Regions from separate parts of the Cytobacillus sp. GQ23 genome, predicted to be linked through region 4. Evidence: a T-box and tRNA genes for the amino acid it is inferred to sense, from the RefSeq annotation. Region 4 holds a T-box; the other regions hold tRNA genes.
What was found. A T-box is a leader RNA that pairs with one kind of tRNA and senses whether it is charged. The one in region 4 lies ahead of argS (arginine--tRNA ligase), so its partner is inferred to be a tRNA-Arg.
Positions count from the first base shown of each region.

Region 1: it has a tRNA-Arg gene. The T-box ahead of argS (arginine--tRNA ligase) is inferred to sense a tRNA for this amino acid. The anticodon was not compared.
Region 2: it has a tRNA-Arg gene. The T-box ahead of argS (arginine--tRNA ligase) is inferred to sense a tRNA for this amino acid. The anticodon was not compared.
Region 3: it has a tRNA-Arg gene. The T-box ahead of argS (arginine--tRNA ligase) is inferred to sense a tRNA for this amino acid. The anticodon was not compared.

Region 1 is NZ_JCAXER010000002.1:126,390-133,840, reverse strand. It holds gene recQ (DNA helicase RecQ) at 1-573, shown strand, start outside; gene AC6CHU_RS02370 (GerMN domain-containing protein) at 873-1,940, shown strand; gene rph (ribonuclease PH) at 2,078-2,848, shown strand; gene AC6CHU_RS02360 (XTP/dITP diphosphatase) at 2,850-3,461, shown strand; gene AC6CHU_RS02355 (metallophosphoesterase family protein) at 3,458-3,964, shown strand; tRNA gene AC6CHU_RS02350 (tRNA-Arg) at 4,120-4,196, shown strand; T-box leader at 4,628-4,883, shown strand; gene ilvB (acetolactate synthase large subunit) at 4,963-6,684, shown strand; gene ilvN (acetolactate synthase small subunit) at 6,681-7,199, shown strand; gene ilvC (ketol-acid reductoisomerase) at 7,243-7,451, shown strand, end outside.
Region 2 is NZ_JCAXER010000034.1:33,680-41,130, reverse strand. It holds gene whiA (DNA-binding protein WhiA) at 1-337, shown strand, start outside; gene AC6CHU_RS22540 (HPr family phosphocarrier protein) at 367-624, shown strand; gene clpP (ATP-dependent Clp endopeptidase proteolytic subunit ClpP) at 667-1,272, opposite strand; tRNA gene AC6CHU_RS22530 (tRNA-Arg) at 1,579-1,650, shown strand; gene rpoN (RNA polymerase factor sigma-54) at 1,982-3,313, shown strand; gene AC6CHU_RS22520 (glutaredoxin family protein) at 3,331-3,579, shown strand; gene AC6CHU_RS22515 (sugar-binding transcriptional regulator) at 3,715-4,737, shown strand; gene gap (type I glyceraldehyde-3-phosphate dehydrogenase) at 4,783-5,790, shown strand; gene AC6CHU_RS22505 (phosphoglycerate kinase) at 6,048-7,235, shown strand; gene tpiA (triose-phosphate isomerase) at 7,299-7,451, shown strand, end outside.
Region 3 is NZ_JCAXER010000046.1:9,201-16,651, forward strand. It holds gene AC6CHU_RS24835 (methyl-accepting chemotaxis protein) at 108-1,910, opposite strand; gene AC6CHU_RS24840 (acyltransferase family protein) at 2,406-3,446, shown strand; tRNA gene AC6CHU_RS24845 (tRNA-Arg) at 3,728-3,801, shown strand; gene AC6CHU_RS24850 (class I SAM-dependent methyltransferase) at 3,966-4,742, opposite strand; gene AC6CHU_RS24855 (LutC/YkgG family protein) at 5,530-6,249, opposite strand; gene AC6CHU_RS24860 (LutB/LldF family L-lactate oxidation iron-sulfur protein) at 6,246-7,451, opposite strand, start outside.
Region 4 is NZ_JCAXER010000023.1:41,538-48,988, forward strand. It holds gene AC6CHU_RS18585 (EamA family transporter) at 786-1,679, opposite strand; gene AC6CHU_RS18590 (Dps family protein) at 1,818-2,255, opposite strand; gene AC6CHU_RS18595 (sulfite exporter TauE/SafE family protein) at 2,428-3,303, shown strand; gene argS (arginine--tRNA ligase) at 3,316-5,001, opposite strand; T-box leader at 5,047-5,302, opposite strand; gene AC6CHU_RS18605 (FtsW/RodA/SpoVE family cell cycle protein) at 5,333-6,517, opposite strand; gene AC6CHU_RS18610 (hypothetical protein) at 6,907-7,451, shown strand, end outside.

The DNA.
Region 1 (7,451 bases), on a different contig from region 4:
GAGATGCTGAGAAGGCTCAGGAAAGAGATTGCAGATAAAGAAAATGTGCCTCCTTTTGTTGTGTTTGCTGATACCGCATTAAAAGAAATGTGCCGTTATTTTCCTGTGACTAGAGATATGATGTTGAATATAAAAGGTGTAGGACAAATGAAGTTTGATAAGTATGGGGAGTATTTTATTCAGGCAATCAAAGAATTTGCCGAAGAACATGATATTTCTCCCATGCCTTCAGCAGAGCCGCCATCAATGACAGAGGAATCACAGGATGACCGTCCAAGCTACCAGATTTCCTATGAATATTATATGGATGGGATGTCCATAAGAGAAATAGCCAAAAAACGAAACTTTTCACCCATAACGATTCAGGAGCATATCTTCCGGTCGGTCAAAGAAGGCAACGCAATTGACTGGTCTGATATTTTTAACGAAACGGAAGAAAAGCTTGTTTTGCAGGCAGCTGAGAAAGCTGGAAAAGACAAGCTTAAGCCAATTAAAGAAGAACTTCCGGATGAAATAGATTATTTTAAAATCAAAGCAGTCCTCGTAAAAGACGAACTACAGAAACAAAATTGACCATGAAGCTCCTTTTTGGGGCTTCTTTTTTATATGTTTCATAACTTGGTTTGAGCTGCTGAGCTGATCCTCGCTTTGTGCCTTTCGCTGCAATTAACGGACAGAATTCATAAACCAAAACAACAATTCTTTAGAAATGAGCCTTGAAAAATGAGTCTTTTTAAATGGCTGTATTGCAGGATTTTCTCGGTTTGTCCAAATTTGTCAAAAATCTATTCACACTTTTATCCCAAAAGACGGTCTAAATTACAGATAGGCTCGTATACATGTAGTACAAACTGTCTCAGGGGGGATTATGTATGTCTATAAATAAAAAAACGTCTATAGTGTCAGCTGTGCTGGTATCATCTGTATTATTATCAGGCTGCGGATTGTTCGGAAGCCAGGGGAAAGAAAAGGTCGATCCGCCAAAAGCAGTATCTTATACCGATGAAGGCGAAAGTGTTACTGAAGAAACAACCGGGAAAGAAACAGCTGAAAAAGAAGAGGGCGTAACGGCAAACCTTAAAACAGAGCTTTACTTGATAGATAAAAATGGGTATGTTGTTCCCCAGACAATCGATCTTCCGAAAACGAACTCAGTGGCTACACAGGCGTTAGAGTATCTGGTGGAAAACGGACCTGTTACTGAGTATCTTCCTAATGATTTCCGTGCAGTCCTTCCGGCTGATACAAAAGTCTCTGTAAATATTAAAGATAAAGTGGCAACCGTAGACTTTTCAAAAGAATTTAAAGAATATGCAGCTGAAGATGAAAAGAGGATTCTCCAATCAGTTACCTGGACACTTACACAATTTGATTCCATTGATAAAGTTAAGCTGACATTAAATGGACATGAATTAAAAGAGATGCCTGTGGATGGAACGCCTGTCAGCTCGGCGTTAACAAGAGCCAATGGAATTAACCTGGATACAAAGGAAGTAGTGGATATCACGAATACAAAACCGGTTACCGTTTATTATCTTGGCGGGGATGAAGAAAACTATTATTATGTGCCTGTTACGAAGCGTATCAGCAATAATTCGGACAACAAGGTTGAAGCGGTGGTTTCCGAATTGATAAAAGGGCCGAATTATGCATCCAATCTGGTGACAGATTTTCTTCCGGATGTAGAGCTGCTTGAAGCTCCAAAAGTTGAAGATGGAAAAGTTACTTTAAACTTCAATGAAAATGTTTTCAGCAGCTTAGAAGAGAAAATGATTTCCAAGCACTTGCTGAACGCACTTGTTCTTTCACTTACTGAACAAAAGGACATCAAAAGCGTAGCAGTTACAGTTGATGGAAAAGCAGAGATTGTTAGTGAAGATGGCGAAAAATTATCTGAGCCTGTAACACGCCCTGAAAATGTGAATACAGGAAGTTTTTAATATAGCAGATTTTGTTATACTATATAGTAGCAGGAATAAGAGGTTGGCATTTAATGCCGCCTCTTCTTTGTTGGTAAGATAGGCATAACTGGGCAAATGCCCAGGTTCAATATAAGCTAAAAAGGGGGAATCAGCTTATGCGCGCAGATGGACGTGAACCAAAGCAGCTTAGGCCAATACATATTGAAACTGATTATTTAAAGCATCCTGAGGGCTCTGTGCTCATTACAGTAGGAGATACAAAGGTGATTTGTACAGCAAGCATTGACGAAAGAGTCCCTCCTTTTATGAGGGGACAGGGGAAAGGCTGGATAACAGCAGAATATTCCATGCTTCCGAGGGCTACAGAACAGAGAAATATAAGGGAATCAGCAAAAGGAAAAATCACAGGACGAACGATGGAAATTCAGCGCCTGATCGGCCGTGCACTCCGCGCAGTAGTGGATCTTGATGCGCTTGGCGAAAGAACAGTATGGCTTGATTGCGACGTAATACAGGCTGATGGGGGAACAAGGACAGCTTCCATTACAGGAGCCTTTATTGCAATGGCACAGGCGATGGATAAGCTGAACAGCAGCAAAAAGCTTTCAAGCTATCCAATCAATGATTTCCTTGCGGCTACAAGTGTGGGAATTCTTGCTGACAAGCAGGCTGTAGTGGACTTGAATTATATTGAAGACTCTTCTGCTGAAGTGGATATGAATGTCGTCATGACTGGCAGCGGTGAGTTTGTAGAGCTTCAGGGAACTGGAGAAGAAGCTACTTTTTCATATGCACAGCTGCAGGTAATGCTTGGTGCTGCCCAGGAAGGGATATCAGAGCTTATCAGACATCAGAAGTCAGCACTTGGAGAGAGTATCTCGGAAAGCATTCAAAGCAAAAGAGAAAAGCTTACGGGGAGGGCATAGCATGCGGGAAGTCATAATCGCTACTAAAAACGCAGGCAAAGCGAGAGAATTTGAACGGATGTTCAAGCCTCTTGGATATGAAGTAAAAACGCTGCTGGATTTTCCGGATTTTAAGGATGTTGATGAGACAGGCAGCACGTTTGAAGAGAATGCTATACTTAAAGCGGAAGCTGTTTCCAGAGCTTTTGAAAGAATGGTTATTGCCGATGATTCAGGATTAATCATTGATGCGCTTGGAGGGAAGCCGGGCATCTATTCCGCTCGCTATGCTGGCGAGGAAAAAAATGATCAGAAAAATATGGACAAAGTTCTCGATGAGCTAGAAAGCATTCCGGATCATCAACGGCAGGCGCGGTTCTACTGTGCTCTTGCAATCGCTGCTCCCGGAAAACCGACTGAAACAGTTGCAGGAACTTGTGAAGGCCATATCTTAAGAGAAAAAAGAGGAACTTATGGATTTGGCTATGACCCTATTTTCTTTGCTGAAGAAAAAAACAAAGCAATGGCTGAATTAATGCCCGAGGAGAAAAGCCAGATCAGCCATAGAGCGAATGCTCTCCAAAAGCTGGAGGAGCTGCTCCCTTCTTTCGTGGCCGGAGCTGAAAACTCATGAAGGTTTTGATTGTCAGTGATAGTCATGGGTTAACCACCGAACTCAGCCAAATACGCGAAAAACATCCTGATATGGATATAATGATTCACTGCGGGGATTCGGAGCTTTCGTCTGATCATGAATCATTAAAAGGATACGCTGCTGTAAGAGGGAATTGTGATTTTGACGAAGCATTTCCTGAGGATAGATTAGAAGAGGCCGGAGGGTTCCGCTTTTTCGTCACACACGGTCATAAATATTTCGTTAAATCGACTTTGATGAACCTTTCATACAAGGCACGTGAAACAAATGCAGATATCGTATGTTTTGGCCATTCACATAGTCTTGGAGCTGAAATGGCTGACGGGATATTATTTATCAATCCTGGAAGCATAAGGCTTCCCAGAGGCAGACACGAAAAAACATATGTGATACTGGAAAAGCGGGGAAAAGATGTTACACTGGATGTGTATGACGTTTCAGATGGGAAGATTCCTGATCTGACAAGAAATTTTCACTGGTAAAAAGCTATTAATTTGAATATAATAAATGAGGGAAGCCTGTCTTCCCTCATTAAATAAAAAAATATTTACAAAGTGTTGACTTCTTATCATTTGTTTAATATAATAAATCTTGTCGTTGAGTTATTAAATCTCAATCAAGTAAATAATTTCAAAATGTCCCAGTAGCTCAGCTGGATAGAGCAACGGCCTTCTAAGCCGTCGGTCGGGAGTTCGAATCTCTCCTGGGACGCCATTTACACATCTGGAAACACTACATATCTTACCGAACTTTTACTCACCTTTTTGGTGGGTTTTTTTGTTTTTATCAAGTTTGTACGTCGGAAACCTCTTAGTGTGTTTTTAATAGCCTCTATAATCCTCATCAAATCTGTTATCTCCCTTATTAAAAATATAAAAATTTTTTGTCCCAAGGAATGTGAATATATCAACAATGTAAGCGTATACACAAAAACAGATTAATCAAAATTATCTAACAATTCGTTAAAAGGGTGTTGACGGCAGGTGAAAATGGGCGTAAGATAGTCCTCAATATAAGAAATTCACATCATCAATTAAACAAACTTCATCTTAGTGAAATCTATCTAGCTATGAAATTTCGAGTTTTTTTAACTGTAAAATTCAATGGTTTAAAGCGTTGTTGTGTTGAAGTTGAATCACAGAATAGGAAAAGCGTAGAAGAGGATAAGTAGTTTTATGACAGGCATTCACAGAGAGCCGGATCTGCTGAAACCCGGTAATGCCTTCATAAAATGAACTCACCTCTGAGCGCAGTCCTGAAAGATGACCGACTAGGGGCTGCCGGGTGTTCTTCACCCGTTATCAAAACGAACAGCATATTGCTGTTCATGAGTGCACGCATCATAAGCGTGAATCAGGGTGGTACCGTGGAACAGGTGATCAAAGCCTTTTCATCCCTTATACCTACAATCGTTGGGTTTCTTTAGGGGTGGAAGGGCTTTTTATATTGGAGTTTTAAAACAAGGGGAGGTTATCAACAAATGCTGCAGGAAGCTGCCTTAACAGAAACAAAAACGGAGACACATCCTGTCACCGGCGCTGATCTGTTATTAAAAGCCTTGGAGAAAGAAAATGTTGAAGTGATTTTTGGTTATCCTGGAGGAGCGGTCCTTCCGCTTTATGACAAACTGTATCATTCAAAGATTCTTCATGTGCTGCCGCGTCATGAACAGGGAGGAATTCATGCTGCTGAAGGGTATGCCAGGATATCTGGAAAGCCGGGTGTCGTGATTGCCACTTCGGGGCCGGGAGCCACTAATATTGTTACCGGTCTTGCAGACGCAATGATGGATTCACTGCCGCTGATTGTTTTTACAGGCCAGGTGGCAACGGGAGTCATTGGATCAGACGCCTTTCAGGAGGCTGATATCCTGGGGATAACCACTCCAATTACAAAATACAATTATCAGGTCCGCAGCATTGAAGATATCCCGAGAATCGTTAAAGAAGCTTTTTATATAGCTTCCACCGGCAGGCCGGGTCCAGTTCTTATCGATATTCCCAAGGATATCGCTGCAGGAATTACAGCTCAGCCTGAGGACGAAAAGGAAGTGAATCTGCCGGGATATCAGCCAACATTAAAACCAAATTACCTGCAAATAAGGAAATTAACTGAAGCAGTCAGCAGATCGAAGAAGCCCGTCATTTTGGCTGGTGCCGGTGTGCTTCATGGCAGAGCATCCAAAGAGTTAAAAGAGTATGCAGAGCAGCAGCAGATTCCTGTTATCCACACTCTTCTGGGCCTCGGCGGATTTCCTGCTAACCATCCATTATTCATCGGTATGGCAGGAATGCATGGCTGTTATGCGGCCAATATGGGACTTACGGAATGTGATTTGCTGATAAATATCGGAGCCCGGTTTGATGATAGACTAACAGGGAATTTACAGCATTTCGCACCACATGCAACAGTCGCCCATATTGATATTGACCCAGCAGAAATCGGCAAAAATGTTCCTACGTCCATTCCAATCGTTGCAGATGCAAAAGAAGCACTTGAAGAGCTGATTCTGCAGGTTGGAAAACCTCCGGCCCATAAAGAATGGATGGAAACCATCCAAAGGTGGCAGGAGGAATATCCATATTACTATGATAAAGAATCAGAACTGCTGAAACCCCAGAAGGTCATGGAAATGCTTCATTCAAAAACGGAAGGGAATGCCATCGTCGTAACAGATGTAGGACAGCATCAAATGTGGGCAGCCCAATACTATCGCTTTAATAATGCTGACAGATGGGTGACTTCAGGAGGGCTTGGGACAATGGGATTTGGTTTTCCGGCAAGCATTGGAGCGCAGCTGGCTGACCCGGAAGCATGCGTCCTCGCCATTTGCGGTGACGGAGGATTCCAAATGTCAACACAGGAGCTTGCTATTATCCAGGAACTGAATCTGCCGGTAAAAATCATAATATTCAATAATATGGCCCTTGGCATGGTCCGGCAATGGCAGGAGATCTTTTATGAATCACGTTTCTCACACAGCAAAATCCCTGTACAGCCATCTTTCGTAAAATTGGCAGAAGCTTACGGGATAAAAGGATATGTCGTTCAATCTGAAGGTGAAGCTGAAGAGGTGCTGGATGAAGTGCTTCATAACCGTGAACCGGTGCTAATCGATTTCAGGGTTGATTCGGATGAAAATGTGTATCCGATGATTGCACCAGGAAAAGGACTTCATGAAATGGCAGGTGTAAAACCATGAAACGAATCATATGCCTGACTGTGATGAATCGGCCAGGTGTTCTAAACAGAATTACTAATCTATTTTCCAAAAGAAACTTTAATATTGAGAGCATTTCAGTTGGCTTGTCAGAACATGAAGGGATGTCGCGCATCACTTGTGTGGTCCATGTTGAAGACTCCGGTGCCAGTGAGCAAATTACAAAACAACTGAACAAGCAAATCGATGTAATAAAGGTCACTGATATCACGGATCAGTCGATTGTCGCAAGAGAGCTTGCCCTTATTAAAGTTCAGGCAGTCCCATATACAAGAAATGAAATTTACTCTTTAATTGAACCTTTCAGAGCTTCTGTTATAGATGTCAGCAAGGATAGCATGACTGTTCAGATTACAGGTGAATCTGATAAAGTAGAAGCTTTCATTGATCTCATTAAACCATATGGCATCAAAGAGCTAGCCCGGACGGGAACAACAGCATTCCCTAGAGGAACACAGCGTCCATCCCAGCAGTCCAAATCATATTCTATAGTTTAATTTCGCTAAAAATAAAAACTTTAATCGGAGAGGGAGATAAAACATGGCAAAAATGTACTATAACGGAGATTCAAATGCAGCATACTTAAACGGAAAGAAAGTAGCGGTTATCGGTTATGGATCACAGGGACATGCGCATGCGTTAAACATGAGGGACAGCGGAGTTGAGGTTGTAATCGGTCTTAGAAAAGGGAAGTCTTGGGAAAAGGCAGTGGAAGACGGCTTCCAGGTATATTCTGTAGCTGAGGCAGC
Region 2 (7,451 bases), on a different contig from region 4:
CCGGTTTGAAGACATCCGGATTGTCCGCGATATGAGAAACTCGGTCAATCGACTCGTGAATTGTGAAACAGCGAACTTAAACAAAACAATCGGGGCTGCCCTGCGTCAAGTGGAGAATATCCGGTTTATTGACCAGACAGTTGGACTTCAGGTTCTGCCCGACAAACTGAGGGAAATAGCCGAATTGCGTGTAGCATACCAGGATGTCACCTTAAAGGAGCTTGGGGAAATGGTCTCAGGCGGAAATATCAGCAAATCGGGCATTAATCATAGATTAAGAAAAATAGATGAAATCGCTGAGAAGCTCAGGGCAGGCAGCACCATAGATGCTCACTGACAGAGGCATCGGCAGGGAGGAGATAGACAATGGCAGAAAAACAGGTAGAAGTTAAGCTAAAGACAGGATTGCAGGCCCGTCCGGCAGCATTGTTCGTGCAAGAGGCCAATCGGTTCTCATCCGATATTTTCCTTGAGAAGGATGGGAAGAAGGTAAATGCGAAAAGCATTATGGGACTAATGAGCCTGGCTGTAAGCTCAGGATCAGTTATTACCCTGAAGGCAGAGGGGAACGACGAAAACGAGGCTCTGGAAGCATTGGCAAACTATATTCAGAAGGAAAACTAAAACAACTCGCATCGGAGAGATGCGAGTTGTTTTTTGCTTTTTTTATTTATCCTTCTTCTCATCCAAAGAGTTTCTGGAAATGATTTGGTCTACCAAGCCGTATTCAAGAGCTCTTTCAGCTGTCATAAAGTTATCGCGGTCCGTGTCTTTTGCAATGACTTCAAGCGGCTGTCCAGTACGCTCTGAAAGGATGGTGTTTAATTTTTCGCGAAGGAAAAGGATGCGCTTTGCAGCGATTTCAATTTCAGTCGCTTGTCCCTGTGCACCGCCAAGTGGCTGGTGAATCATAACCTCAGCGTTTGGAAGTGCAAAACGCTTGCCTTTTTCACCTGCTGCAAGAAGGAATGCACCCATTGATGCAGCCATACCGATACAAATGGTTTGTACTTTTGGCTTAATGAATTGCATCGTATCATAAATAGCCATACCAGCTGTAATGCTTCCGCCAGGGCTATTAATGTAAATGGAAATGTCCTTTTCAGGGTTTTCTGCTTCAAGGAATAACAGCTGGGCAACAATGGAGTTGGCCACGTTATCATCAATTGCGCTTCCAAGCATAATGATGCGGTCTTTTAAAAGGCGTGAATAGATATCATAAGCACGCTCCCCGCGATTTGTCTGTTCAATAACTGTAGGGATTAAGTTCATTTTCCAATTCCTCCTTCAAGATAAGGTCAACATACAAGCTGAACAAGCATGTTCTTCCAAGTAAAGAAAATTTTTTAACTCCTATGTATTATCATGATACACTGATGGTCAATTAAGGTCAAACAAATCGCATGCAAATCGCTCTTGATTCGTTCGACACTTTTTTCTGTGCTGTCCTATCTCATTCCATGATACCCATTGTTCCAATTTTTAAAACTAAAAGGAGGCTTGCAAAGTGAATAAACATAGCATATAATTAATTATCGTAGCGGCTGAGCGCTTGGTCAGCCAGTTTAAAACCTATTTGCCCTCGTGGTGCAACGGATAGCACGTGAGATTCCGGTTCTTAAGATGTGGGTTCGATTCCTGCCGAGGGCGCTAACAAAACTCCTTGTCTGATATGGACAGGGAGTTTTTACTTTTTATACTAACCGTAAATAAATTTGGCCAAAGTGCACATAAAAACTTTTATCCGAAAGTAAATTGGCCTTATCCGCAAATAAATCTATAATAGACCTCCTTATCTTTATCTGCATTTCAAAAAAACCATAAAATTCGCAGGTTTCACCATAAAAAATGAATATTCCCCCCTCTGCCATGCATATTGTGAAGTATTCAGAAAGAAGTTCGGTGCGAATGGCGATTGCCAGGAAATTTCCATACAACATTTTGTGTGAATATTGTAAAATGGGGACAGGGGGAATGTATGATGAATTTGAAAGCTGGGTTATGGCAGCAGCAGACAATGAAACTAACGATGACACAGGAGCTGACGCAGGCGATTGCCCTTCTGCAATACAGCACACAGGAGCTTTCTGCTTTCCTGGAAAGCAAAGCGCTTGAAAATCCCCTTTTAAAATTAGAGTCCGGTCATGTCAAAACAATGGATCCCCGCTATGACCGCGTCAAACCGACGAGGATAAAACCCGAAAAAGATAAAATAAATTGGATTGAGCAGATTGGCTGCGGAAAGACTATGATGCTTGATGAACATTTAAAATCCCAGCTTCATTTGAAGTTAAACCGGGATGAACAAAAAGTGATAAAGCATCTTATTGATAGCCTTGATGAAAACGGTTACTTGCGGGCGGATCTAAAAGCTTCGGCCAATGCTCTTAAGGTTCCCCTTGAAAAAGTGGAGCAAATGCTTGAGGAATTGCAGGAACTCGACCCTGCCGGTATTGGTGCAAGAAATCTTCAGGAGTGCCTGTCCCTCCAGATTAAGAGACTGCCGGAAGAGAATGAACTGGCTGAAGTCATTATAGATGAATACTTTACCCTTTTTGCAGAGAAGAAATGGAAAGAAATCGCCAAACAGCTAGGTGTGGAGCTTAAAGACATACAGGCCGTATTCGACCTTGTCCAGACCCTGAATCCAAGACCGGCTTCATCCTTCCAGAGCGAAAAATCCGCCTATATTACTCCGGACGTGATTGTTCAGTGGGATGGCAGCTCTTTTTCCGTCAGTGTGTTTGATGAAGTGCTTCCGAAAATCAGTTTTAATGAACCATATTACAAAAAGTTTTCGGCTGCTGGTGATCGAAATGTCTGCCGCTTCCTGCAGGAAAAGCAGCAGGATTACCAGTGGATTCTTAGAAGCATCGAGCAGAGGAAAGAGACTCTTGCAAATGTAACTCTTAAAATCGTTGAGAAGCAGCAGGACTTTTTTATAAAAGGACCTGCCCATCTGAAGCCGATGACAATGAAGGAAATTTCAGATGAACTCGACATTCATGAATCGACAGTGAGCAGGGCCGTCCGGGAGAAATATGCGCAAACACCATTCGGGACGTTCGAGCTGAGATCGTTCTTTTCCAGCACGATCAAAACAACATCCGATGAAAATACATCATCACAGCAGGTCAAGACGATGATCGGTAAAATGATAGAAAAAGAAAATAAACAAAAGCCGTTATCCGATCAAGAGCTTGTGAAGCTGCTGAAGGAAAATGAGGGAATGGTTGTCAGCAGAAGGACGATTGCTAAATATCGGGATCAGCTGGGCATCCCATCATCTTCCAAACGGAAAAGGTATGATTGACAAAGGAGATTTGCTGATTGAAACAGCCAGAACTAGTGTTTTATACACGCAGCAGATGCCCGCTGTGTGATAAAGCTAAAAGAGTGTTAGCACAACTAAAGAAGGAATATGACTTTAAGTTAATTGAGAAAGATATTGATGAGAGCGATGAGCTGACTGAGAAGTACGGACTCATGATTCCGGTTGTAGAAATTGATGGGCATGAAGTGCAATTCGGGCACATTGACCCCATTACAGTAGGTGAAGCGCTTACAGAAAAAAACTGAGTTTTATCAGTTGATTTCAATACTCACTCTTGCTATTATGAAGGAGAAGCAAGGGTGATTTTTTTTACGGTAAGTGGGACATAATATGTCTATGCGGGACAAAAAATGACCACATATGATGAAGGAGCATTCCGGATGTACTCACTAATAGATATTCAAAAAAGATTATTGCCTGATATGCTTGCGGTTATGCAGAAGCGCTATGGGATTCTTCATTACATAGGGCTGATGGAGCCGGTTGGAAGGAGAAGCCTTGCAGTCAGTCTCGGTTTGACGGAAAGAGTGCTGAGAAGTGAGGTTGAATTTCTAAAAGACCAAAACCTGATCCGCATTTCAAGTACAGGAATGAGTCTTTCTTCCGATGGCAGAGAATTACTTGATGCACTTGATGGAATAATGAGGGATATTTCGGGTATAGCCGTAATGGAGCATGATTTATCCCGAAAGCTTGGCATTCGCCAGACGATCATTGTTTCCGGAGACAGCGATGAATCTCCATGGGTGAAGCAGGAGCTTGGCAGAGCCACTGCAATGTGTATGAAATCAAGGCTCAAAGGAAAAAATATCATCGCAGTTACCGGCGGTTCCACAATGGCAGCCGTAGCAGAGATGCTTACTCCTGATCTTGCTGAACGCGATTGGCTGTTTGTGCCGGCGCGGGGCGGAATAGGCGAAGATGTGAAAAACCAGGCTAACACTATTTGTGCCAAAATGGCTGATCATACTGATTCCAGGCACCGAGTCCTGTATGTGCCAGACCAGGTAAGCAGGGAAATGTATGAAAGCATTATTAAAGAACCCAATATTAAAGAAGTAATCACCCAGATCAAATCGGCAAGCATGGTTTTGCACGGGATTGGGGACGCTATAACAATGGCGGAACGCCGTAAAACCAGTGAAGAAGATCTTGTGAAAATCAAGCAGGCCAAAGCAGTAGGGGAATCATTTGGCTATTACTTCAATGAAGGCGGCGAGGTTGTACATAAGGTTCAGACCATCGGCCTTCAGCTGGATGACCTATCACAAATTGAACATGTCATTGCAGTGGCAGGCGGCTCTACAAAGGCTAAAGCCATCGCTGCATACATGAAACGGGCACCATCCTCTACCATTTTAGTGACAGATGAAGGTGCAGCAAAACAGTTGATAAAAGGGTAATCCCTTTTCAAATATAAAATCTACCTTTTCAAGGAGGAAATAATCATGGCAGTTAAAGTTGGTATTAACGGATTTGGAAGAATCGGGCGCGTTGTTTTCCGTGCAGCTCTTAAAAACCCTAATGTAGAGGTTGTAGCAGTTAATGACCTTACAGATGCAAACATGCTTGCACACCTTTTAAAATATGATTCCGTACACGGAACATTAAATGAAGAAGTAACTGTTGACGGCGACTCTCTAGTTGTTGGCGGCCATAAAGTGAAGGTTCTTGCTGAGCGCGATCCTGCTCAATTAGGATGGGGAGATCTTGGCGTAGAAGTAGTAGTAGAATCAACTGGCCGTTTCACAAAGCGTGCTGACGCTGCGAAACATCTTGAAGCTGGTGCGAAGAAAGTAATCATCTCAGCTCCTGCATCTGATGAAGATATCACAGTTGTTATGGGTGTTAACCATGAGAAATATGATGCTGCAAACCACCATGTAATCTCTAATGCATCTTGTACAACAAACTGCTTGGCTCCATTTGCAAAAGTATTGAACGACAGCTTCGGAATCAAACGCGGTATGATGACAACTGTTCACTCATACACAAATGACCAGCAAATTCTTGACTTGCCGCACAAGGACTACCGCCGTGCACGTGCAGCAGCTGAAAACATCATTCCTACAACTACTGGAGCTGCAAAAGCAGTATCTCTAGTATTGCCTGAACTTAAAGGCAAACTGAACGGTGGAGCTATGCGTGTTCCAACTCCAAACGTTTCTCTTGTTGACCTTGTTGCTGAGCTTGACAAAGACGTAACTGCTGAAGAAGTAAACAATGCACTTAAAGCAGCTGCTGAAGGCGACCTTAAAGGCATCCTTGCTTACAGCGAAGAGCCATTAGTATCTGGAGACTACAACGGAAACCCTGCATCATCTACAATCGATGCACTTTCTACAATGGTTATGGAAGGCAACATGGTAAAAGTAATCTCATGGTATGATAACGAAACTGGTTACTCTAACCGTGTAGTTGACCTTGTTGACTACATCGCTCAAAAAGGACTTTAATCAAAAATATTCGTTTTGCGAAGAGTTCACAAGCTGAATTTTTTCTCTAAAAAAACACCTCATCTTGTTGGATATTCAAATCGCTAACGTCTATAATGGATAAGGGTAAAAGGGGAGCAGGGAAACATTCCCTCTCCCTTTTGTTTTAAGTAAAACTATTTAACTGGGATGGTGCTAAGCCCCGGAACCTGAGGCTTAAGCTTATGAGTCGTCAGGCAGGGCGCTTTTCGCTTTTCTGGTAAGGAGGTCCTTTTGCTATGAACAAAAAAAGCGTTAAAGATGTGGAGTTAAAGGGTAAGCGTGTATTCTGCCGGGTTGATTTCAATGTTCCGATGAAAGAGGGGCAGGTAACAGATGAAACTCGCATCAAAGCAGCTCTTCCAACGATTGAATACTTGATGAACCAGGGTGCAAAAGTAATCTTAGCCAGCCATTTGGGCCGTCCGAAGGGTTCAGTTGTTGAAGAATTGCGTTTAACACCAGTAGCAAAGCGTTTGTCCGAGCTTCTAGGCAAAGAAGTGAAGAAGGCGGATGAAGCATATGGTGATTCTGTAAAAGCTATGGTTGACAAGTTAAGTGAAGGAGATGTTCTGCTTCTTGAAAACGTGCGTTTCTATGCCGGCGAGGAAAAGAATGATCCGGAGCTTGCAAAGGCATTTGCTGAGCTTGCAGATGTGTATGTGAATGATGCATTTGGAGCAGCACACCGTGCCCATGCTTCAACAGAAGGTATTGCTCATCATCTTCCTGCCGTATCAGGACTTTTGATGGAAAAGGAACTTGATGTACTTGGAAAAGCACTTTCCAATCCTGAGCGCCCATTTACAGCTATCATCGGCGGTGCAAAAGTAAAAGATAAGATTGGCGTAATTGAAAACCTTCTTGAAAAAGTAGACAACCTGATCATTGGCGGAGGGCTTGCTTATACCTTTGTAAAAGCTAACGGCCACGAAGTAGGAAAGTCACTTCTTGAAGAAGATAAAATTGACCTTGCAAAATCGTTTATGGAAAAAGCAAAGGAAAAAGGTGTGAACTTCTACATGCCTGTTGACGTTGTGGTTGCAGACGATTTTTCAGAGGAAGCCAATATTAAGACAGTCGCAATTGAAGAAATTCCTTCTGATTGGGAAGCACTTGATATCGGACCTAAAACGCGCGATATCTACAGCGATGTCATCCAGAATTCAAAACTTGTCATTTGGAACGGACCAATGGGTGTGTTCGAATTAAATAAATTTGCAGGCGGTACAAGAGCAGTGGCTGAGGCTTTAGCAGAAGCAAACGATACATATTCAGTCATTGGCGGCGGCGATTCTGCAGCAGCAGTTGAAAAATTCCACCTTGCAGACCGCATGAGCCATATCTCAACAGGCGGCGGCGCTTCCCTTGAATTTATGGAAGGAAAAGCTCTGCCTGGCGTTGTTGCTTTAAACGATAAGCAGTGACAGGCACCACCCGAAATTTGTCGAATACAAGACACTATTAAAATGCATGAAAGGACGTGCACCATGCGCAAACCAATTATTGCTGGAAACTGGAAAATGCATAAAACACTTCCGGAAGCGAAAGTCTTTCTTGAAGAAATCAGTGGCTTAGTGCCTGGGAAAGAGCAGGTAGATACAGTTGTATGTGCACCTGCGCTATTCCTGGAGCGCCTTGCT
Region 3 (7,451 bases), on a different contig from region 4:
GACCAAAACCTTTAAATCTCAGGGAAAACTGTCATAAATAATTTTTAATATTAATGCGTTTGGAGAATACAGAAAAGGCATACCCTTTCACGAGTATACCTAAAAATTTACAGTTTGAATTTTATGATCATCTCATTTAATTGTTCAGCCAATTCCGAAAGAGATTGTGCATTATCTGAGATTTCCTCCATTGAATGATTAGTCTGAGCCATTGATGCACTTGTTTGCTCGATGCCTGCAGCAGATTCCTCAGATACTGCGGCAATATTGCCAATGGACTGGTTCATATGCGAAGAGTTAATTGATACTTGCTCGAGGCTGCGGGAAATGTCGCTAACATTGGTGGACATTGAGTTAACTGCCTCGTAAATTTTTTGAAACGTTTGTCCTGTCAACTGAATTTGCTCAGTTCCCTTTTCAACTTCTGCATAGCCTGTTTGAAGTGACACGGCAACACTATTTGACTCTGATTGAATCCCCCCGACAATCTTGGTGATATCCGAAACAGAGTAGGATACCTGTTCAGCAAGCTTCCTCACCTCATCAGCAACGACTGCAAACCCTCTTCCATGCTCACCGGCTCTGGCAGCTTCAATTGCTGCATTTAATGCAAGCAGGTTGGTCTGGTCAGCAATTTCCTTTATAACCTTAACTAGCCTTGAAATTTGTTTGGTCTGATCATCCAGCCCATTAACCTTGTTCACAGATGATTTCATTATCTGATTAATTAATCCCATTTGTTCCTGGGATTCTTTCATGAGCTTGTTTCCATCCTCAGTAAGCGACAACACCTCTGTGGAAGCACTCTTGATTTTATTCCCGCTGCTTGCTGCTTCATTCACTCTTTCCAGGTACTCGTCCATCAATAATGACAATCGTGTTGCTGAACCAGCCTGATCCTCAGCTCCTCCTGAAAGCTCCTGCATAGTAGAAGCAACCTGCTGACTGGCTGCTTTTACTTCATTAGCAGCAATATTCAATTCTCCGCTTCTTTCTGTTACATATCCAGAAACTGCATTAATTTCCTGAATCATAGCCTGCAGTTTCACTTTCATGGAATTCATAGCTCTGCTAAGCTGTGCCACTTCATCATTGCCCTCATATTCAACTGAATCAGCGTTGAGGTTTCCATTTGCTATTTCATTTGAGAATGTAACGATCGAATTTAATTTTTTTGTAATGATACTGCCTATAAAAACAATACTTGTTATTCCAAAAATAGCAGAAACGATGATTGAAATACCAAGTGTTATTAAAGTTAAGATAAGACTTGCTTTAGCAGAAGATACAGCTTTGTTCTGGTCCTCTTTCATCATACTGCTCAGGGTATTCAATTTTTCAACCGTTTCAGAAATAATATTATCTGCCTGCAATTTCCCAAGCCTGTACTCTCTTTCATGCTGAAGTTTTACTTTTGGCTCAATGACTTCATGAAATAAACTGGTGATTTTTTGATCATTTTCATCAATTTCCTTAAAAAGTTCTTTCGATTTTGCACTGCTCAAATCCGGAGAAACTTCCTCCTTTAATTCATTAAAATCCTCTGTCAGCTGGTCAAAGGTCTTTAAGTGTTTAGGATTGGAGTCAATGATAAAGTTTCCAATTGTGCTTCCTTTATGGTGAAATGTAGCAGCCGATTCAGTAATCTTAATGGCATTCTCCCCAGAATCCTTCACAATCTCCAGTTTTGAGCTGGCGATTGTAAGCAGAAAAAAAGTAAGGACTGTTGAAACTGTAAATAGACCAATAGTCACAAAAAGCGCAACCCCATATTTCTGGCCTAGCTTCAGATTCTTCCACCAGCGCGTGCCGGCCATCTTATTAAAGAACTTACCTATATCAGGCTTTTTAGGCTTAAAGGAAACAGTACGTTCCTTCTTCCCTGCTTCGTATTTTCTTGCCCCTTTCAAATTACTTCCCCCTTTGTGATTTAACCGGATGCAAACAATTGAACCAGTTCACTTCTAATTCTTTTTTACTATTCTTTCAATTCATTATAATAGAACAAAAATAACATTTGAAGATTATTTTTCCAATTTGTTATAGCCCGGCATTTATCCGTGCTTTTCCTTTATGATTTTTTTCCTGGGGAGATCGTCTTTTTATAGCTTGGCAGACTAATCGGACTGCTACCATTTATCTGAAACAAAAATAACAATCAATACAATATTTTTGAAACAGATTAATAAAAATATACTAACCCTTATATTATATGAGTTGGTTGAACACCCTTTTTATATAACAGATTTTTCATTTAGTATGTTACAGTCATATTGGATCTTTTATAATTAACTTTTTCTGTAAATATAACCTTCTATTTACACGAGAAAAGAAGTTTGCTTCATGTTACAGTGGGTAAAGACAGAGAAAGTATTTATTTGGGGGTCTTTAATAGAGGAGGACATATGAAACAACGTGACTATTACTTCGACAATGCCAAGTTTATTTTGATCTTCTTTGTCGTTTTTGGGCATTTGCTCCGCTCTTTTATTGAAGGTAATGAAACAATTTATACAGTATATAAAGTTATTTATACGTTCCATATGCCGGCATTTATATTGGTATCCGGCTTTTTTGCCAAAGGCTTCTATAAAAAAGGATATATAAAGAAAATTGCCAAAAAGCTAATACTGCCATATATCATTTTCCAGGTTATTTATTCGGTTTTTTATTACTTTTTATATAATAAAGGAACCTTTGAGCTGGATCCTTTTAACCCTCATTGGTCATTATGGTTCCTGATAAGCATGTTCTGCTGGAATATTATGCTTCTGCTCTTCGCAAAATATAAAGCGAAGTACTCCCTGGCAGCTGCCGTGATCATAGGGCTTGCTGTCGGATATGCTGATTGGATTTCAAACTATTTAAGTTTATCAAGAACCTTTGTTTTCTTCCCATTATTTTTATTGGGATATTATTTAAAGAAAGAACATTTATATGCTTTATTCCAGCCAAAATTCAGAATTAGTGCATTAGGTATTTTTGCGGTCGTCTTTATCGGCTTCTATCTTTACCCTGAAGTGGATTACAAATGGCTGCTTGGCTCGAAGCCATACACTGAAATGGGGGCAGCTTCCATTGGAGCTGTTCTAACGAGATTAGGCTTTTATATTTTAAGCTTAATAATGGTGCTTAGCTTCTTTGCTTTCGTGCCGCGCAAGCACTATTTCTTTACTAATTTAGGCAAAAACACACTTTATGTCTATCTGCTTCATGGGTTCTTTGTTCGGGTTTTCAGAGTAAGCCACTTACAGGACTTTTTCAATAAACCAGAAAACTTCCTGCTGCTTGCCGGTATATCGCTGATTCTGACCTTGCTTCTCTCAAGCAAACTGATTACTTCCTTTGCACAGCCAATCATCGAACTTAGAACATCACAGTTAAAAAAGCTGAAAGATAGATCAAAAGCATATGCCAGATTTTATCGAAATAAACTTACAAGTTAGATCATAAACCGGTCATTTTCTAATGGCCGGTTTTTCTTTAGGCATAACCATTGACCAATTTTGATGAAGGGATTATAATAAGTAACTGTGTTACCAATATAAATACTTGCTGTGCGATATGCCATCATGTCCCAGTAGCTCAGCTAAGCGTAAGCTTCACTGAAGTACATCCCTGCAGCTTTGTTTCGACGCATTTACTCCCTGTATAGGCTTGCAGAGGAAGAAACAGGATATGCCAATCTTATTTGTATTGCAACAATTTCATTTCATTATACCACCATGTCCCAGTAGCTCAGCTGGATAGAGCGACAGCCTCCTAAGCTGTAGGTCGTGAGTTCGAATCTCGCCTGGGACGCTACAAAAGAAAAGCGCGAAACCCATATATATCATAGGTTTCGCGCTTTTTTATTTATGTTTCTCCTTGAAAAATTGAATTTTTAAGTATTGTCAGACACCTGTTTTCAGCGTGCTGATCGTCATCTTCCTTCATCATTACATAAATAATCCTAATCTATTCAACTATCTGACTGCTTTCCAAATCGTCCATCTATCTTTTTCAACTATGCTATGATCAGCTGAAATTGACTCATCTATATAATTTATCAATAATGTTAATTCTTTATCGTCTAAATCGTGTAAAATACTCCTGCCTGTTCTCCTGTTTAAGTCATTAATCAATTGCTCTTTGCAATCATATACTTTTCTGGTTTCCCACAATTTAACTTCTTCAATTTGACTAAATCCTGCTTGTTTAAGTGTATCTATAACCAATTGGCTTTGGTATCTGCGGTTAATTTCTTTTTTTATTAACTTTGGGAACAGATCAAATATATACCCTCTAATATGACTTTCATTCCCTTTTAATAAACAATCTTCAGGTGTACGGTCCTGAACAATATAGTATCCATCATCCTTTAGTAATCTAAATGCCTCGTTAAAGCATTGCTGTAAATCATCTATATGATGGATCAGTGCTCTTTCAAGAACAAAATCATATTTGTTACTTTCTAAGCCCGTTTGCAAAGCATTACCTTTTATAAAGGATATGTTCTTATGTTCTTTACAGTTTTCTTTAGCACCTTCTAGTATTGTTTCGGAAAAATCGATGCCAGTAACAAATTGCACCCCTAAATCGGATAGAGCCTTGGAATAAATACCTCCGCCACAGCCTATATCCAATGCCAATGAGATATTTTTGATTGGCACAAGGTCCTTTATAGCTCTGATCCATGAATGATCTGCATTTCTGGTGGTATAAGTTTTACGACTTTTTTTATTATGAAAATCAATTCCCATCGGACATCCCTCGTTTGTTTGGAATATTTCCTATTCCTATAATACTTCGCTTAATATCATATGAAAATTTTAAAAAGTTTATAATTTTCCATAAGTTTAGCTTATGTTAATTAACAGCTATGATTGTTAATAAATTTCCATTATTTTATCTTTTAGTAAGTTACGAGAAAAGGAATAAATATTTAGGTGACACCTTTTGAAGCTTCACCCTCTAATTGGTAGAATAATATTACATCCACACCAAATTTAGTAAAATGATTACCTGGGAGGGATTGATATATCATATTATAAATGGCATTACATTGGCTGGTTATTCTTTGGTCTAGCACTTATTATTTCTTATTTTTTAGTTCCGCGTGAACACAGTTTTACGGCAATTATCATTTTAACGGCTTTATTTGCAATCTATGACTTCTCGGGAATAATTAGGGCAAAACGAACAGGGAATGATAATAAATCTTAATGCCGGGAGAAAAACAGGTAAGCTGCAATCCCCAGTCACTCTTTAAATCTAAATAAAACTTCTCCAAACTTGCGTTATTACTATACTCTGAAATTGCGAAAAACCGTACTATGTAGTCATACAGTTTTCCATTTAAACTTTATAGCCCTTCTCAATTTGAGAAGGGCTATAAATTTGTTTCCGTGTTTATCTCAATACAAAGATGAAACTCATCTTCCAAACGCGCGTTCCCCAAAGTTCTTAAGCAAGACACCGCCTGGACGATAAAAAACGCCAACAAAATGTTAGCGTTTTTTTAACCTATGATATCAAGCGTCTCACGCATTATAAATCATCAATAACAATATACGCAGCTTTAACAGGTCCATGCACGCCAACTACGAGGTTCATCTCAATATCTGCTGAATTGCTTGGTCCGGTAATAAAATTAATGCAGGAAGGAGCAAGCTCCCCTGATTTTACTCTTTCCCTTATAATCCTCGCAGCCTGTGTCATGCGGGGAACCAATGTGGTTTTCGGAATAAGAATAATGGAAGCAGCGGGCAGAAAACTGACAGCCCGTCCATGATCTCTGCTGCTGAACAAGACCGCTGTTCCGGATTCAGCCAGAGTAATTTCACTGATTGTGATTCCGATATTCGCCTGTTCCGCATATTCAATATTTTTATTTTCAGCAGAATAGTCCCATTCATATACTTTCACATTCTCTTTTGGCCAAATTTCCTCAAATAGCTGAGTGAGCCCAAACTGTCTAAAACGGTCATCTTTCCAGGTTACTATTGGGCCGCCTCCGTACTCGGCAGTAATTCTTTTAAGAGTTTCCGGCAAATCAGCGGCTTTTGTCACAAGGAGATCAGTGTGAATTTTCGTACACTGTGTTTTTAAAGCTTCTAAAAGTTCATCTGCATCTGCTTCTCTAAAGATTGCATCCTGAGGATTATAGCTCCACTTTGGCTTTTCAACTCCGAAAGTTCTTTTTTCTCTGCCCAGTCTCCCTGCAATTTTAGTAATAAAAGCATCCCGATTCTGAATAGTCCCCTTCACTGCTGTCCGCCTCCTTTTGGCCGGTTTTTGAACCAATCACGAAATCTTTCTTTATTAGGAGCTGGAAAATCCCTTATTTCTGTCCATGCCTTTAACGGTCCGGGTCCCTTTGTAATTTTGTCCCCTGCTGTAAATGGATTCATGGCTGCCGGTGCAAGCTTAGAGCCCAATTTATAAAGGGACGGTGAAGCTGCCCCCAATCCAAAAGCCTTCATGGTCATCTTTTCTGATATAGGAGCCCTTCCTTCTTTTTCTACGATTACCTGCCGGTGTTTGTGAAGAAGCTCATGCAGAGGGATTTTGACAGGACAGGCCTCTGTACATGCTCCGCAAAGTGTGGATGCATAAGGCAATTCTTTATAATCATCATAGCCTCCTAATAGCGGTGACAGAACCGCCCCAATCGGGCCAGAATAGATGGATCCATAAGAATGCCCTCCAACATGCCTGTACACGGGACAGACATTTACACATGCAGCACAGCGGATACATTGGAGGATGGATTGAAACTCCCCTCCCAAAATTGATGAGCGGCCATTGTCTACAATGACGAGGTGAAATTCCTCAGGGCCATCAACATCAAGTTCTTCTCTTGGACCAGTCAAAACAGTTATATAACTCGTAAGCTTTTGCCCAACCGCGCTCCTGGTCAGCATGCTGACCAGCACTTCCATTTCCTCGTAAGTCGGGACCAGCCTTTCCATGCCCATTACTGTAATTTGTGTCTTGGGAAGTGCTGTGACAAGATCTGCATTGCCTTCATTAGTCACTAATGTGATTGAACCGGTTTCTGCAACAGCGAAATTGCAGCCGGTTATGCCAACATCGGCCGTCAGGTATTCGTGGCGAAGCATTTCTCTCGCATGCCATGCAAGCTCTTCCGGCTTTTCTGTGTTTTGATAGTTAAGTTTTTCAGAAAATACATCGCGAATCTGCTCCTTGTTCTTATGAAGGGCAGGCGCCACAATATGTGATGGGGGATCATGGTCATCCACCTGTAGAATGTATTCTCCCAGATCAGTTTCAATGACCTGGCATCCTGCCTCTTCCAGCGAGGCATTTAAATGTATCTCCTCGGTTACCATAGATTTTGATTTAACCACTTTTCTTGCATTCTTTTTTTCAATTACTTCCCGTATATATGCAGAGGCTTCTTCAGCAGTTTCAGCAAAAAAGACGTGCCCTCCCCTATTAGCAACATT
Region 4 (7,451 bases):
TCGGACACAAAAAGGAGAAAAGAGCCAGTCAGAGTCCGAACCCAGGCCAACTTCTGACACAAAAAGGAGAAAGGAGTCAGCCAGAGTCAGAACCTGCTCCACCTTCGGACATAAAAAGGAGAAAAGAGCCAGTTAGAGTCAGAAGTTGCTCCAACTTCGGACACAAAAAGGAGAAAAGAGCCTGTTAGAGTCAGAAGCTGCTCCAACTTCGGACACAAAAAGGAGAAAAGAGCCAGTCAGAGTCCGAACCCAGGCCAACTTCTGACACAAAAAGGAGAAAGGAGTCAGCCAGAGTCAGAACCTGCTCCACCTTCCGACACAAAAAGGAGAGAAGAGCCAGTCAGAGTCCGAACCCAGGCCACCTTCAGACATAAAAAGGGAAAAGAGCCAGTTAGTGTCAGAACCCAGGCCACCTTCGGACACAAAAAGGAGAAAAGAGCCAGTTAGAGTCAGAAGTTGCTCCAACTTCGGACACAAAAAGGAGAAAAGAGCCAGTTAGAGTCAGAAGCTGCTCCACCTTCCGACACAAAAAGGAGAAAAGAGCCAGTCAGAGTCAGAAGCTGCCCCAACTTGGACACAAAGGAGAAAAGAGCCAGTCAGAGTCAGAACCCAGGCCACCTTCCGACATAAAAAGGGAAAAGAGCCAGTTGGTGTCAGAACCCAGCTGCACCATCCATAAACACCCGCAAACCACCAGCTGTAAAGTAAAAAGGCCTTGGAATAAGCTCCAAAGCCTCTTTACGCAAGCAAGTTGCCAAACCCCAGCGAATCCAGCCATAAAAATCCTACGTACTATAACGATTCTTCGCTGACTTTTTAAATGAAAACTGCGGTATGCTGATTCCGATCAGGATCAGCACAATCCCAAAAGTCTGTGCTTCTGATATTCTCTCGCCAAGAATCAGCATGGCGGCTGCAACAGCGGCCGGAAGTTCAGCAGAGCCTACAATCGTGGCAAGCCCTGAATCTAAGTGGGGTGAACCAATTGCAAAGAATACAATTGGGAAGATGGCGCCAAACAATGCCATCAGCAGCCCGAATTTCCATAGGCCTCCAAGCTGGATGCCGCCGCTTATAATGACTGGGCCTGAAACAGCAGCAACTAGTAGAAGTCCGCCAAATGTGATGAAGATGCTTCTCTGAATGGTTGGGATTCCTTTGCCGGCCTTGCCGCTTGCAAAAATGAACACTGCAAATGTGACCGCAGATAATAAACCATAAATCAGGCCATCTGCTTGAATAGTATAGGATCCGGAATTAATCAGGTTGCTTGCAAATACGGTTCCAATAATAAGCATGATTGAAGAAATGATTTTGGCTTTGCCGGGCATCTTTCTTTCATATAGTGCTTCAAAAAGAATTCCAATCCAGGTGAACTGAAATAAAAGAACAACAGCGATGGATGCCGGGTTCCTGTCAAGACTCATGCCATACAGAATGCCTGTTAAGCTTAGGGAGGCACCGGTCAATAACAAAGCTGCCGCTTGTTTAAAAGTGATCTTCGTTCTTTTGATAAATGGGAAAGAAAGCAATAACAAAAGGAGCCCAATTAAATATTGGCTTCCGGTTAATTCAGGAACAGAGTGGCCGGCCTGAAGACCGAGTTTGACAATGGAGGCCAAAATGCCATAACTGCATGCGCCCAGAAAAATAAATAAGGAATATTTTAAGTTTGCCATTATGGAGACTCCTTTCTAAAAATAAATGAAGCAATCAGGTCAATCATAACACCTCAGAGAGCACAAAGGGCAAAAATTTTTTCAGGCACAAAAATAAGAGCCAGTGATTATTCTCACTGACTCTTTTATCAAACTCAATTATTCTCCTAAGTAGGCATTCAGCATCCAAATATGCGTATCTAATTTTTCTAATAGGCCGATGGCAAAATCGCCTGTCACTTGATCTCCATGTTCCTCGGCAAGATCGGCTAAAGAAATTAACTCTTCTTTAATATGTTTATAATCGGAAGCAAGAGCGGCAACCATATCTTCTGCTTTCTTCTCCCCATTGGATTCTTCAAGAGTGGTAATGCTTAAGTACTCTTTAAATGTTGCTGCCGGTGAGCCGCCGATGGCAAGCAGGCGTTCAGCTGCCTCATCCACTACTTCCGCTGCTTCATTGTATAATTCCTCGAACTTTTCATGAAGAGTAAAGAAAAGCGGGCCTTTTACAAACCAATGGTAGCGATGCAATTTAGTATAAAGGACACTCCAGTTTGCTACTTGAACATTTAATGCTGCATGTAATTTTTCCATCGTAATTCCCCCTAAGTAATTTATATGTTAATTATAACAAATTTTAAATTATAATCAATACTTATTTATAATTATTATAAATAAACATTCGTCGGTATAACCATGTGCGATTATGGTAAAGTGATATAGTATTGAATATCTGGCAAGACATACAGGTGAGTGGGGATTTTTAATGGAATATCTTTTATTTATTACGCTCGGGGTTCTTATTAGTGTGCTCTCTGGTTTTTTTGGGGTGGGCGGGGGATTCATCCTTACTCCGACACTCATGCTGTTTGGTTTTTCTCCGGTAGAAGCAATCACCACAAGTTTGCTTTTTTCAATTGGTACCTCTCTTTCAGGCATCATCGCCCATATCAGGATGAGGAATATATGGCTTAAACAAGGGCTGATTCTTGGACTAAGCGGCATGGCAGCTACTCAGGCCGCGCATCCTTTTGTGATGTTTCTAGCAGATAGGGGATGGGACACATGGGCCGTTCCTTTGTTTTATACCATCCTGCTGTCTTATTTTGCTTTAGGGATGTTAAGAAGGGGGAAAAAACCAGATGGTTCCGCTCAGTCATATTCTCCTTCCATTCTGAAGATGGTGCTGATTGGATTTTTTGCAGGATTTGTTTCTACGACATTAGGGGTGGGCGGCGGATTTATTATGGTGCCTTTATCGGTCGCCTATTTAGGGATGAAGCCGAAAAATGCAGTAGGGACCAGCTTGTTTGCTATCATGTTAATCGTATCCGCAGGCTATCTATCCTACTCTTCCACTGTCAGCATCGATTATTGGATTGGCCTTTCACTCGTAGGAGGCGGCCTCATAGGATCACAATTTGGAGCGAGGCTTACCTCATATTTTGATAATGAAGAGATCACCTATATGCTTGGAGCTTTATACATGGCGACAGTCGCAAGTGTGATTCTGAAAGTAATCCATTTGAATTATACCGGCTTAGTGCTGATGGTCATTTTTGTCGGAGGATTTTTAGTGCGGAGCCTTGTGAGAGTGCAGAAAGCAAATGCCCGCCTCAAGGCAAAAAAGGAGAGGCCATAACGGCTTCTCCTTTTACATTTCCCGGGGCACCTTCATGCCGAGTGTCTGCATGCCATCTGTAAGAATAATGGTGACTGCTGTGACAAGGGCAAGCCTAGTCTGGATGTCTGCATCCTTCTCCAGTATCCGTACATGCCCATAATATTTATTGAAGGCCTGGGCCACATCAATCAGATATTTAGCGAGAACGGAAGGGGAAAGCTGATTATACGATTGTCTGATTTTCTCGGGATAGTGATAGAGCAGTTTAATAATTTCCCAGCTGTAAGAATCGGTTAGCCCGCTAGCGGCAGAAGGGAGATCGCCAGCCTTGCGGAGAAGTGAACAGGCCCGGGCATTGGTGTATTGCAGATAGGGACCGGTTTCTCCTTCAAAAGTCAGCATGTCTTCAAGTGAAAATTCAATATTGTTCATGCGGTCATTCTTCAGGTCATGGAACAAAATGGCTCCGATCCCGACTGCTTCAGCGACTTCATTTTTATTTTCCAGCCCGGGATTTTTAGACTCGATGTTGTTTTTTGCGAGAAGAACAGCTTCATCCAGGACTTCCTCCAGAAGGATGACTCTGCCTTTACGGGTAGACATCTTTTTGCCATCTTTCAAATAAAGCCCAAAAGGGACATGTATCATTTTATCTGCCCACTCGTAGCCCATTTTTTTGATCACGCTTTTAACCTGCCTGAAATGGATGCTTTGTTCCTGGCCGACAATATATAGGGAGTGATCAAATTGATAGGTTTCCCTTCTGTAATATGCTGCAGCAAGATCCCGCGTTGCATACAGGGTCGCTCCGTCGGATTTTTTAATCAGGCATGGAGGAAGGTCTTCATCAGGCAGCTGAACGACCTCTGCACCATCAGATTCAGTCAGCAGCTCCTTAGCAACCAGTTCCTCGATAACGGGCTCCATTTTATCATTATAAAAAGCTTCGCCATTGTATGAGTCGAAATGAATGCCAAGCATATCATAAACACGCTGAAATTCTTTCAATGATTCGTCTCTGAACCAATTCCAGAGTGCCTGTGCTTCTGTATTTCCGTTTTCAAGCTCTTTGAACCAGGAACGTGCTTCATCTTCAAGGGCTGGATCATTCTCTGCTTCTTCATGAAACCGTATATAAAGGCTGAGCAGCTCCTTAATCGGATGCTCCTTCACTTTATCCAGATTGCCCCACTTTTTATAAGCGGTGATCAGCTTGCCGAATTGTGTGCCCCAGTCGCCTAAGTGGTTGATTCTGACCGACGTATAACCGCATTTTTCAGCCAGGTTCCCGAGGGCATTTCCAATGACAGTTGACCGCAGATGACCCATGGAAAAGGGCTTTGCGATGTTGGGTGAAGAGAAATCAAGCACGGCTGTTTTGCCTGCGCCATCCTTCAGCATTCCGAATTTTTCTCCTTCTTTCAGGATTTCATCCAGTATGTCAGCACCAGCAGCTCCTTTTGAGAAAAAGATATTAATGTAGGGGCCGTCAGCTACCGCTTTTTCAATAAATGGTCCCTGAATCTTGCACGCTGTCTCCTCAGCGATAATTGCTGGTGATTTCCTGAATGCTTTTGCCAGTGTAAAACAGGGAAAAGCAAGATCGCCAAATGCCGGGTTCTTTGGCGTTTCAATTAAATCTGAAATGGCTTTCTCAGTAATCTCCCCATTCAGCACTGAAGCCAGCTGATCGGTGAATATAGCTTTGAAGTCGATCATTTAAACACCTCCTAAAAAATAAAAAAGCCCGCCTCTATATAAAATAGAGACGAGCTGAAATTCCCGCGGTACCACTCTGATTGTCCAAAGGACCTCTTGCGAAAGGACGCTTCATTAGTTTTGAAAGCATTCCTTTAGGGGTTTTATAACGGGACTCCTAACCCGGCACAGCCTACTTTTCTTTCAGCTATGCATCTCCGAAGTGCGCTTCACAAAAAGGGTTTCCGACAGGCTTGCACCGCCCCTGTCTCGCTATTAGGAAAGAGCCCATTGCTACTCTCTTCATCATAGACACTAAATATATTACTGTTATTATACGCGCCTGGTACTATTTTGCAACATAATTTGAGTCAGTTGAAAACATATAGTTTCTGTGATGGTAGCGAATGCTGAATATCAGTCCCATCGCCATCATATTTCCCATAAGCGAGCTTCCGCCGTAGCTGATAAAAGGCAGCGGAATGCCGGTGATTGGCAGGACCTGAATGGTCATTCCGATATTTTGAAATACGTGGAAGGTGATCATACTGATGACCCCGACGCAAATATAGGTATTAAAAGGGTCAGTCGTTTCAAGGCCGGTTTTCGTTAAGTGATAGATAAGCAGAAAGAAAAGGCTGATTACCACACTGGCACCGAAGAAGCCGTACTCCTCGCCAATGACGCTAAAAATAAAGTCAGTGTGGGCATCTGGCACATATACCTGTCTATCGGTAAAGCCTTTACCTGAAATTAATCCCGAGCCGATGGCGAGCATGGAATTATACAGCTGCATTCCGGCCCCCTGCTTGTGATTGACCGGGTCAAGCCAGGAATAAATCCTGCTGAACTGATAGGGGTCGATCCCGAGGTACTTCTCTAAAATCTCCGGTGCTATGATTACCAGATATAGAACAGTTCCTGCAAGAGCTCCGAGGATTCCATAAATAGGCACAAGGATTTTCCAGGTGATGCCGGATACCAGGATGATCCCTGCTAATATCGCGATAAGGACAAGAGCGGTACCCAGGTCTTCGATAATAATCAATCCTAATGGAGGCAATGTGGCCGCCCCCAGTTTGATGAGGAGAAAAAAGTCCGTGCCTGCGGTCTTCGCCTGATACTTCAGATGGTGGTCAGCAATAACTTTGCTGAGGGCAATGATAAGGAATACCTTAACAAACTCTGAAGGCTGCACCGAACCGAGGCCAGGGATGATATACCACAGCTTGGCACCTTTGCGCACAGGTGCGATGCTTTCCGGTGCAATGAATAGCCCGACAAGCAATAGGATGCCGAAACCGTACAGCAGCCATGTGAGTCTCCGGATCTGTTCGCCGTCAAAATACATGACAATCCCTACAATGACCGCTCCAACAATGTAATTTTTAATTTGAGAGATGACAAAATTCCCTTCATATTGATTGGAGGATTGTCCGCTGTAAATCGCAATGCAGCTGATAAGAAAAAATAGCAGCAGAAGAAAACATAATGTCCAATCGAATCGGTCTGAGAATCTATTATTCTGTTTCATTTTTACACACCTGGTTCCTTTATCATTTACATTTTTATCCTATCAGAGAAAAATTAACCTTACAATGGAGAAAGTGATTTCATTGGTTAGACGAAAAAATCAATGGGATGGTTTCCTGCATTTTCAAAATAACGGTAAAAATTTTTTCGCATTGCAAAGATATTTTCAGATATTTTTGCTACAATAAGAGAATAAAATACTGGAAGTTTGGCAGACAGTTTCAATAAGGAAGCTGTCTTTTTATCGCAGTCTAACGGGCAATAAGATCCCTGCTTCAAGATTGTGAAGAATCAAGGAGGATATGCGGGGTCAATCTGCCCGTAAGGCCCGATTAATTCAATTAAGGCTATGAAAATACTACTTTGCGTAACGGCTCGGAGGTTTCGTCATTGAAAAGAAGGAATCAAACTATTCGTGATCTCATCTACATCCACCTTAATGAAAAGGATCAGTATGTGATGACCTATGGAATTGAGTTTGCAGAGTTTGCCCAGTCACTTGCAGATTCTATTAATAATTTGCTGCTGTTAAAGCACCGTTATGAAGATGGGGACTTTAATAGCCATACGATGTTCGATTATGTGTCAAGGGACAAGCTGGGCAGGCTGGTAGAGGATGATGTATACGGCTATGGCGATTTTTGCTGGATCGACTTCGAGGAAGAGGAAGCAGTGAATGAGCTTCCCGGCCAGGCCATTGCGGAGCTTCTTTATCTCAGTCATATCAAAGAGCATCTTAAGCCGCCTTTTTACAATTATCTGAGTAACCGGTATGTGTACCTTGCCCATGAGGATGGCTGGTTTAACCGCACATATTATCGCGATTTGAACGATTTTTACCGTATGCTTGGAGAAGTGGTTCCCGGTAAAATGGGACAGATGAAGGTAGAAAAAACACTCCTTGGCATTAAAAAGAAAAAGACGTATCCTCCTAT